DNA from 2 places in the Ochrobactrum sp. PL_is483 genome. Region 1 is predicted to be linked to the other one. Evidence: riboswitches for the same ligand, from Rfam matches in the RefSeq annotation. Region 1 holds a riboswitch; the other holds the start of a gene.
The links. Region 1 has a riboswitch for cobalamin ahead of AC0TNJ_RS17885 (CbtB domain-containing protein). Riboswitches for the same ligand answer to the same signal wherever they lie in the genome.
Positions count from the first base shown of each region.

Region 2: it holds a riboswitch for cobalamin, as region 1 does, so the genes downstream of both, AC0TNJ_RS21785 (ABC transporter substrate-binding protein) here and AC0TNJ_RS17885 (CbtB domain-containing protein) in region 1, are expected to answer to the same signal.

Region 1 is NZ_JBVPGS010000039.1:195,435-200,791, forward strand. Features, by position in the region: gene mmsB (3-hydroxyisobutyrate dehydrogenase) at 1-248, opposite strand, end outside; gene AC0TNJ_RS17875 (isobutyryl-CoA dehydrogenase) at 279-1,436, opposite strand; gene AC0TNJ_RS17880 (cobyric acid synthase) at 1,618-3,069, shown strand; cobalamin riboswitch at 3,119-3,354, shown strand; gene AC0TNJ_RS17885 (CbtB domain-containing protein) at 3,406-3,594, shown strand; gene AC0TNJ_RS17890 (CbtA family protein) at 3,742-4,455, shown strand; gene cobU (bifunctional adenosylcobinamide kinase/adenosylcobinamide-phosphate guanylyltransferase) at 4,461-4,982, shown strand; gene cobW (cobalamin biosynthesis protein CobW) at 4,987-5,357, shown strand, end outside.
Region 2 is NZ_JBVPGS010000040.1:727,093-732,449, reverse strand. Features, by position in the region: gene AC0TNJ_RS21800 (tripartite tricarboxylate transporter permease) at 1-743, opposite strand, end outside; gene AC0TNJ_RS21795 (tripartite tricarboxylate transporter TctB family protein) at 759-1,256, opposite strand; gene AC0TNJ_RS21790 (Bug family tripartite tricarboxylate transporter substrate binding protein) at 1,253-2,203, opposite strand; cobalamin riboswitch at 2,412-2,645, shown strand; gene AC0TNJ_RS21785 (ABC transporter substrate-binding protein) at 2,828-3,856, shown strand; gene AC0TNJ_RS21780 (FecCD family ABC transporter permease) at 3,853-4,908, shown strand; gene AC0TNJ_RS21775 (ABC transporter ATP-binding protein) at 4,905-5,357, shown strand, end outside.

The sequences.
Region 1 (5,357 bases):
CGGGCCTTGGGCGCAATGTCTTCATAAACCGAGATAACATGCTTGCCTGCGGGCAGCATCGTTATGACCGCATCCACGTCGGTGACTGCTTCTGCCGCGCTTGCTGCAATTTCGAGGCCGTTGGCCTTTGCTTCTTCCAGATGCTGCGGCAACAGATCGAAGCCCAGCACCTTATGACCGGCCTTGACCAGATTGGCAGCCATCGGGCCGCCCATATTGCCGAGGCCGATAAATGCGATTGTGGCCATGACAAAACCTCCCTTGCTGATTGTTGCGCTTTAACGACCGATCATGTGACGGGCGATGATAACGCGCATGATTTCGTTGGTGCCTTCAAGAATTTGATGAACGCGCAGGTCTCGCACCAGTTTCTCCACGCCATAATCGTGAAGATAGCCGTAACCACCCAGAAGCTGGAGGGCTTCGTTTGCGACGTTGAAGCCGGTATCGGTCACGAAGCGTTTGGCCATGGCCGACCATTTGCCGGCGTCGTGGGTCTTGCGGTCGAGCTTGCTGGCGGCCGTATAAAGAAGCATGCGCGAAGCGGCCAGTTCCGTTTCCATGTCGGCCAGGCGGAACTGCAACGCCTGAAAGCGATCAAGCGTTTGCCCGAAAGCCTTGCGCTCGGCGCTATATTCCAGCGCCTTGGTGGTTGCGGCTTGCGCGCCGCCTAGCGAACAGGCGGCAATATTGAGGCGCCCGCCGTCGAGGCCGGCCATCGCGATCTTGAAGCCGACGCCTTCCTCGCCGAGGCGATTCTCAACCGGTACACGGCAGTTGTCAAAAATGACCGTGCGGGTCGGCTGGGCGTTCCAGCCCATTTTATGCTCGTTGGCACCGAAAGACAGGCCCGGTGCATCTTTAGGCACAACAAGCGTGGAAATGCCTTTCGGACCGTCCTCGCCGGTACGCACCATCGTGACATAGACATCAGTCGCACCGGCACCGGAAATGAACTGCTTCGCGCCGTTGACAATATAATGGTCGCCATCGCGCACGGCTCGGGTCTTGAGTGCCGCCGCGTCGGAACCGGAGCCGGGTTCCGTGAGGCAGTAGCTCGCCAGCCAGTTCATCGAGGTCAGTTGCGGCAGGAGGCGCTGGCGCTGGTCCTCGTCGCCGAAAGCGTCGATCATCCACGCAGCCATGTTATGAATGGACAGGAAAGCCGAAAATGTCGGGCAAGCCGTGGCAAGAGCCTCGAAGATAAGCACTGCATCAAGCCGTTTCAGCGCCGATCCGCCGACGTCTTCCCGCACATAAATACCGCCCATGCCGAGCGGCCCGGTTTCACGCAGGATGTCCACCGGGAAATGCTTGTCGCGATCCCATTGCAATGCATCAGGGGCGACGCGATCGCTGGCGAAGGCGCGCGCCATATCCTGAATGGCAAGCTGTTCTTCGTTCAGTTCGAACTGGTTCTGGTCGGCAGCATCCATGGTTTCCTCCCTATGAGCACCGCTTTCATGGTCCGACTAGAGCATAAGAGCAAGATGCTGCCAACGTTCCAGTGGAATAATGTTGCTCACATCTGTAATAAACTGATGCGCATTTTTGCATAGACGCGTACCGGTCGGGGTCCCGTTGCCAGCGGGATCAGATTAAGCTACGCAGCAGTCCATGGCACGCGCAATCATGTTTCAGGGAACCGGTTCAGACGTTGGCAAGAGTGTTCTTGTCGCCGGGCTTTGCCGCCTTGCGCGCAATCGTGGACTGAAGGTACGCCCGTTCAAGCCGCAGAACATGTCAAACAATGCCGCTGTCAGCGATGACGGGGGTGAGATCGGTCGTGCTCAATGGCTGCAGGCGCTGGCTTGTGGCGTGCCGTCCTCGGTGCATATGAATCCGGTTCTGCTGAAGCCGCAGACGGATATGGGCAGCCAGGTTATTGTTCAGGGTCAGATGCGGGGCGAAGCGCGTGGGCGTTATTATCAGGAGTTGAAACCGCAGCTCATGGCTGCGGTCATGGAATCATTCGCCCGAGTCAGCGAATGCGCAGATATTGTGCTGGTGGAAGGTGCGGGGTCGCCCGCTGAAATCAACCTTCGCGCGGGCGACATTGCCAATATGGGATTTGCGACACAGGCTGGTGTCCCTGTTGTTCTCGTCGGTGATATAGACAGAGGCGGCGTGATTGCCTCTCTGGTCGGCACCCACACGATTTTGCCGGAAGAAGACCGCGCCATGGTTCGCGGTTTTCTGATCAACAAGTTCCGGGGCGATATTTCGCTTTTCGATGACGGTCTTGAAGCAATCACGCGGTTTACCGGCTGGCGCTCATTTGGAGTGGTTCCGTGGATGAACGCGGTATCGCGGTTGCCCGCCGAGGATTCGGTCGTTCTTGAGCGGGCTGCGCGTGGAGACAAAAAGGCGCTTGTCGTCGCAGTACCGATGTTGCCGCGTATCGCCAATTTCGATGATCTCGATCCGCTAAAGGCAGAACCAGATGTGGAAGTGGTTATGGTGCCGCCAGGTTCCAGTCTGCCTGCGGATGCGGGACTTGTGGTGCTGCCAGGCACAAAATCTACGATAGCCGACATGCAGGCGTTACGGGATAATGGCTGGGATCAGCAATTGTCTGCCCATGTGAAGCGGGGTGGTCATGTGTTGGGCATTTGCGGCGGGTTCCAGATGCTTGGCCGCCACATTAGCGACCCTGCCGGTATTGAGGGGGATACGCGGGGCATCGATGGTCTCGGGTTCCTCGATATTGAAACAGTTATGGAGCCTGAAAAAGTGGTCCGCAATGTGCGGGCGACTTCGCTTCTTCATAATACTCTGCTTGAAGGTTATGAAATTCATATCGGTCGCACGACCGGGCCAGATATGACACGGTCGTTCGCCCGAATTGGCGAGCATGATGATGGAGCCATATCGCCGGACGGACGCATCATGGGGACTTATCTGCATGGCGTGTTCAATGCGGACGAATTTCGTCGGAAATTTCTGCACAGTCTCGGGGTGCATGGCAGTTCAGTGAACTATCGAGCTGGAGTCGAGGCTGCACTGGATGAACTGGCCGAAGGACTGGAAGCGTGTCTCAACATCAATGCGCTGTTTGACTTGAAATAAGGTCTCCAATTGTCGGCTGCGATTGACGCCGATAGGGGGAAAGCCTAGTGTCCAAAGTCATGCAACAGGTCTTTGTCGGGACGAATCCCGGCGATACCAAAAGGGAATGCGACGGACGGACCCATTCCGGGCGTCTTTATCGCAGCCGACCCCGCGACTGTAGAGCGGAGAGGGAAGAAGCAAACCGGGCAACCGGTAACCACTGGAGGCTGAGAGCTTCTGGGAAGGTCGCTTCGATCCCCACGACCCGCGAGCCAGGAGACCTGCCTGTTGCGTGAGGGCATTGAGCCCGAGCCCCATGGGAGGTTTTTCCCTGCTGCCTGCACGGAGGTTGTCATGGCTGCACGAACTCAAGATTCTGTTTCCAACATACTCGCAATGCCGCTCGCTGCCCGACTGAGCACAGCTGTCGCTTCACTGCTCCTCGGCGCGTTCCTGATTTACGGCGTAGGGCTTGCCCATTCCGACACGCTGCACGATTCGGCACATGACACGCGCCATTCCTATGGTTTTCCCTGTCACTGAGCAGTTTGACATCTTTCGGAATTGAAGTTGAACAAGGCTCGATGGCGCACGGCTAGAGCATTTCCCGTTTTGATTGAATCATTGGAAATGTTCTATCTGTTTGGTTTTATGCGTGTCTTGTTCCGAAAACCGTATTGAGGGACAGAAATGTTGATCCGTTATTTGTTGGCGACACTCGCCGCCGGTCTTCTGGCCGGGCTGCTGGTCACGCCTGTTATGTATCTGAAAACAGTGCCTTTGATCCTGCAGGCCGAAACCTACGAAGAGGCTGGTGATGGCCACAGCCATGGCGAGACGGAAGCTGCGCCTCACGATCATGGTGCCGCTCCTGCAGATGCTGAAGAAGAAGGAGCGGAGTTGCCGTTTGGACGGCTGGGCAATACGATTCTTGCCAATCTCGTGGCCGGGGCCGGTTTTGCTCTGCTGCTTGGCGGGCTAGCCCTGCTTGTCGGACGTCGCATCACGGTGCAGAATGGTATCTATTGGGGTGTTGCGGGTTTCTTCACAGTCGCATTTCTGCCTGCGTTGGGACTGTCGCCAGAATTGCCGGCAATGCCTGCGGCGGACCTGGTCGAACGCCAGCTCTGGTGGACTACAACCGTGGTGCTGAGCGGCCTCGGTATCTATCTCATCGCTTTGCGTCAGGAAACCTTGGCGAAGATATCGGGGCTGGTGCTGATCATGGCGCCGCATCTTTATGGTGCTCCGCATCCAGAGGATATTTCGTCGCCTGTTCCCTCGCTGCTTGCTTCGCAATACGCGGTCGCTTCGCTGGCGACGAACCTTTTCATGTGGGCGGTGATTGGTCTCGCGCTTGGCTGGTTCATCCACCACTATGCATCGTCCGAGATTGGAGGCTGACGAAAATGGCTTCGCCCGGAAAACTGGTTTTGGTTCTTGGCGGAGCCCGTTCGGGTAAGTCGTCTTATGCCGAGAAAATGATCGAATCCTCGGGGCTCAAGCCGCTTTATCTGGCAACAGGGCGCGCCTTCGATGAGGAAATGGAAAACCGCATTGCCATTCATCGCGACCGGCGTGGTTCCGAATGGCAGACTGTGGAAGAGCCGCTTGATCTCGTCGGCGCACTCACATCGCATGCTGCCGCCGACCGGTTCGTGCTGGTCGATTGCCTGACCCTGTGGCTGACCAATTTGATGATGGCCGAACGCGATATAGCGACAGAGACGGCAAATCTGGTCGCGATGCTGCCAAACCTCGCCGGGCCTATCGTTTTGGTTTCAAACGAGGTGGGACTTGGCATCGTGCCGGAAAATCGCATGGCACGGGAATTTCGCGATCATGCAGGCTTTCTGCACCAGGCAGTGGCTGCGATCGTGGACGAAGTTTATTTCATGGCGGCAGGGCTGCCGCTCAAGATGAAGGGATAAATCAATGCAGGGACAAAAAATTCCCGCAACCGTTATCACGGGTTTTCTCGGATCGGGCAAAACGACGATGATCCGCAACCTGTTGGAAAACGCCAATGGAAAACGCATTGCATTAATCATCAACGAGTTTGGCGATCTCGGTGTCGATGGCGGTATTCTGAAAGGCTGCGGTATCGAGACATGCCGCGAGGAAGATGTGATCGAGCTCAACAATGGCTGCATCTGCTGCACTGTTGCCGATGATTTCATCCCGACAATGACCAAGCTTCTTGATCGTGCTGATCGCCCTGACCATATCGTGATCGAAACTTCCGGCCTTGCCTTGCCGCAGCCGCTGGTCGCGGCCTTCAACTGGCCGGAAATCAAGACGCAGGT
Region 2 (5,357 bases), on a different contig from region 1:
TTCCAGTCATTCCTGGTCATCCAGACGGAACCCTTGACGGCGATGACCTCATCTTCAGGGCCGAGCTTCTTCGACACGACCGCCAGCGTTTCGCCGATGGCGAACAGCGCAACCGCAAGTGTCGTGACATTGATGCCGTCCAGCAGGTTTGGGGTCCCCATGACGAGACGCGCCTGACCGGTCAGCTGGTCGATGCCGATCAGTCCGAGCGCAAGGCCGATGAACAGCGAGGTCAGGCCGCGCAGCGTGGAATCGCCGAAGGCCGCTGAAACCGTCATGAAGGCGAGCAGCATCAGCGCGAAATACTCGGATGGACCGAAGGACAAGGCGAATTTCACGACCCACGGCGCCACGAAGGCAAGCGCCAGCGTGGCGATCAGGCCCGCGATGAACGAGCCGATGGCAGCTGTTGCAAGTGCGGGGCCGCCGCGCCCGGCGCGGGCCATCTTGTTGCCCTCCAGCGCGGTGACGATGGAGGCGCTTTCGCCCGGCGTGTTGAGCAGGATCGACGTGGTCGAGCCGCCATACATGCCGCCGTAATAAATGCCCGCGAACATGATGAGCGAGCCGGAAGGGTCGAGCTTGTAGGTGACGGGCAGCAGCAGCGCGACGGTGAGTGCCGGGCCGATTCCGGGCAGCACGCCGACAGCTGTGCCAAGCGTAACGCCGATCAGCGCATAAAGAAGGTTCGACGGTTCAAGCGCCACCAGAAGTCCGTTGGCGAGAAGTGCGACAGTATCCATGAAAGCGCTCCGTCCCTAAACGAATTGTTCAAGCCAGCCGGACGGCAGCGACAGCTGCAGGCCGCGCGCAAAGATGAACCAGATCACGAAGGCGAAGACGAAGCCGACGGGAACGCTGATCCAGAATTTGCGATAGCCGAAGCCGCGTGCGGTGGCTGCGAAAAGCAGGCCGGTAGACAGGGAAAAGCCGACGGTCTTCATCGTCAGCATCTGGATGGCAAGACCGCCGATGATCCAGGCCATCGGGGCGATTTCCTGATGCTCACGCTCGGGAAAGTCGCCGCGAAGCGCCTCGAAAACGGTCCAGATCGCAAGGCCGAACAATCCGGCTGCGACAACATAGGGAACGGTTTTCGGACCGACCGGCGAATAGCTCGTCACATCGTTTCCATAGGTTGTCGACCAGGCGATGGCGATGGCGACAGCTGCAAGAACAAGGGCGATGACAAGAGCGGCGAAATCTGGCGCCGCCCTTTCGGGGCGGCGCGCTTCCTGCTGGTCTGATCCTGTCATTTGACGAGGCCGATTTCCTTGAGGATGGTTTCAGTTGCGGCAACGTCCTTGGCAAGCTGCTCCTTGAACGCCGGACCGGCTAGATAGGTATTCGCCCAGCCCTTGTCCTTGAGTGCCTTCTGCCAGGATTCCGACTTCACCATCTTCTCGATATCGGCATTGATGGCGGCTTCCTGTTCGGCAGTGATGCCGGGAGCCGCACCCACCATGCGCCAGTTCTGGATCGAAACGTCCACGCCGCCTTCCTTGAAGGTCGGGGCATCGATGCCTTCCACGCGCTCGTCGCTGGAAATGCCGATGATGCGCAGCGTGCCTGCCTTGATCTGGGCTTCGAACTCGCCGTAGCCGGAAATGCCGACAGTCACCTGATTGCCGAGAATGGCCGCAAGCGCTTCGCCGCCGCCGGAGAACGCGATGTAGTTGACCTTGGTGGGGTCGACGCCTGCTGCCTTGGCAAAAAGGCCAGCGGTGATGTGGTCGGTGCCGCCGGCAGAACCGCCGCCCCACGAAACGGAGCCCGGATCAGCCTTCAGCTTCGCGGCAAGGTCACCGAGGTTCTGGATGTCGGAAGAAGCCGGTACGACGATGGCTTCATATTCGCCCGTAAGACGCGCAATCGGCGTGATGGCGTCGAGCGTGACCGGCGATTTGTTGGTCAGGATAGCGCCGACCATGACATAGCCGCCAACGATGAGCTGGCTCGGATCACCCTTGTTCTGGTTCACGAACTGCGCGAGGCCGATGGTGCCGCCAGCGCCCGGAACGTTGATGACCTGCACGCTGCCGGAAATCTTTTCGTCCTGAAGCGCGCTCTGCATCGTGCGCGCCGTCTGGTCCCAGCCGCCGCCCGGAGCGGCAGGCGCGAGCACCTTGTAGTCTTCCGCGGAAGCAGAGCCTGCCATAGCCAACGCCGCCACCGACGTCAGGGCCAGAATGAATCTACGCATATGTCCTCCCAAATGGAATATATGCCGCCCTTCGGCGGACCTCCCCAAGTCCCGCTCCTCTAGCGGGAGCAAACTACATGGAGATTAGCGAAAACAAATTCAATAGGCCAGCATATGCGACAATAGTTTGGCCGCTATTTCAGCAACGCACCTGAAAACGGCACGCCAAAATAGCCGACGGGATGCGCTTGACGGCGACGCCAGGCCGACGTAATAGTATAACGACGGTTCCCCGACCGAGAGCGAAGGGGATTAATAGGGAACACGGTGAGGACGACCCGAAAAGGGGCCAAGACCGTGGCTGCCCCCGCAACTGTAAGCGGATTGCCGTTCATCCTCGTGACGTTGAAAGCGTCATGCCACTGTGCCGGAGAAGCGCGGGAAGGCAGATGAACAGCAGATATTCGTGAGCCAGGAGACCTGCCGTCTAGTGTTGTCCATTGTCACGGGCGGGGATGCCCGGAGCAGGAGCCGGTTATGACAGATTTCCGCGTCGCAGGACGCATTCTTCCATCGTCATCGCATGATTTCGACATGTCCCCGGATATGCCTGTCCGCCTTCCGCGCCGGATTTTTTCCGTCGCCTGACAGGACTTTCTTCTCTCAGTTACATCGGGGATATCCATGAAAATTTTCGGCAAAATGCCGTTTCATCTCGTTATTTGTGCGGCCACATTTCTCGCTGGCGGCTCGGCTGCACAGGCGGCGGAAACGCACTATCCGCTGACGTTGAAAAATTGCGGCCGCGAGGTCACGTTCAAACAGGCGCCCACCCGTGCCGTCGCTGTCGGCCAGAGCAGCGCGGAGATTCTCTACAGCCTTGGTCTGGGCGACAAGCTTGTCGGGACCGCTGTCTGGTTCGGCCCTGTTCTCAAGGGCTTCGAGGAGGTCAATGCCAAGGTAAAGCGGCTCGCCGATAACGATCCGAGCTTTGAAAGCGTTCTGGCGGAAAAGCCGGAAATCGTGACGGCTGATTTCCAATGGCATGTCGGCCCGACGGGTATTGTGGCGAAGCCCGAACAGTTCGAGGAACTGGGCATTCCGGCTTACACATCACCGTCCGATTGTGTCGGCAAGGACAATTCCGGTGGCGGCGACGGCGTTCGCACGGCAGCGTTCAAGATGGACATCGTCTATCAGGAAATCACCGAACTGGCGGAAATCTTCAATGTGCAGGATCGCGGCCAGAAACTCGTCGCCGACCTGAAGGCCCGTGAAGCGGCGGCTCGCAAGAAGATTGCTTCCGCTGATGGAAAACTGTCGGCCGTCGTCTGGTTTTCGAGCGCGCAGGTCGATGCTGACCCTTACGTCGCGGGCAAGTTCGGCGCGCCCGCCTATATTCTATCAGCGCTCGGCATCAGGAATGTGATCGACAGCGAAGAAGAGTGGCCAACGGTCGGATGGGAAACGATTGCGAAATCGAACCCGTCGATGATTGTGGCCGCGAAGCTGGATCGCCGCCGCTACCCGGCTGACGACATCGCCGTCAAGCACCAGTTCCTCGACAGTGATGCGGTCACGAAGCTGATGCCTGCGGTGAAGGACAAGCATGTCTTCGACATGGATGCGCAATCGATGAGCACTTCGCTTCGCGTGATCGAAGGCATCGAGACACTCGCCGCCGATATTGCAAACTCGGATTTGAACAAGTGACGGCGCGGGCAGCGACAGCGGGCTTCAAGCAAAAGGGGAGGGCACGCTCCGGCGTGCTCTTTCTGGCCTTTTCTCTTGTCCTCCTGCTTTTTGCCCTTTGGCTCGGTGCCGCGATAGGCGAAACGGCGATTCCGCTCGATGTGGTTGCGAAAACCGTGGCCAACCGGCTGTGGAACGCCGGATATGCGCTTGAGCCCATCGATGAAGGGATTGTCTGGAGCTATCGCCTCAGCCGTGCAGTCATCGCTGCATGTTGCGGCGCGTCGCTCGCAATATCCGGCGTCATCTTGCAGTCGCTGCTCCGAAATTCGCTTGCCGATCCTTATATTCTAGGCATTTCGGCTGGCGCTTCGACCGGGGCGGTCAGCGTTGCCATTCTTGGCGTCGGAGCTGGCGTGCTGACGCTGTCGCTGGGTGCGTTTATCGGGGCGATTATTGCTTTCGGCCTCGTGTCCCTGCTGGCGCTGCGGGCCGGACGCGGCAGCAGCGCAATCATTCTCGCCGGGATTGCCGGTTCGCAGCTTTTCAATGCGCTGACCTCGTTCATTGTCACCAAGGCCGCAAATGCTGAACAGGCACGCGGCATCATGTTCTGGCTTTTGGGCAACCTTTCCGGCGTGCGCTGGCCGGACGTCACACTTGCCCTGCCTGCCTGCCTGATCGGCCTTGTCATCTGCCTGTGGCATGCGCGTGCGCTCGATGCATTTACCTTCGGAACCGAATCCGCCGCTTCGCTCGGCATACCGGTGCGGCGCGTCTATGCGGTGCTGATCGGTGTCAGCGCCATGATGACGGCGGTGATGGTTTCCATCGTCGGTTCTGTCGGCTTTATCGGTCTTGTCATACCCCATGCAGCGCGCATGGTGGTTGGGGTTCGGCATGGCAGGCTGCTGCCTGCGGCGGCACTCATCGGGGCAATCTTCATGATCGTCGCCGATATCCTGTCGCGCGTCATTATTCCGGGGCAGGTTCTCCCAATCGGCGTCATCACGGCCCTGTTCGGTGCGCCCGCCTTCGCCCTGTTGCTCGGACAAAGGAGGGCTGCGTCATGATCCTCTCGGCCCACAATGTCGGCTGGTCGGCAGGCAATGTCGAGATTTTACGCAATGTTTCGCTGGACGTGGCGAAAGGGGAGTTTCTTGGCATCATCGGGCCGAACGGTTCGGGAAAGACCAGTTTTCTGTCGCTGTTATCCGGCGTGCGCCGGTGTCGCGTCGGCGAGGTGAACCTCTGCGGCACGCCGATCAGCAGTTTCAGCCGTCGCGAGATTGCACGGCAACTGGCGCTGGTCGAGCAGCAGGCGGGTACGACAGACCGTATTACGGCGCGTCAGGCGGTCGAACTGGGGCGGACGCCTTATCTCGGGGCGCTATCGCCGTGGTCGGCGGAGGATGATGCAATCGTTGACCGGGCGCTGGTCAATGTCGATATGGCTCATTTGGCGGGCCGCTACTGGCACACGCTCTCGGGCGGCGAACGGCAGCGTCTGCATATCGCTCGC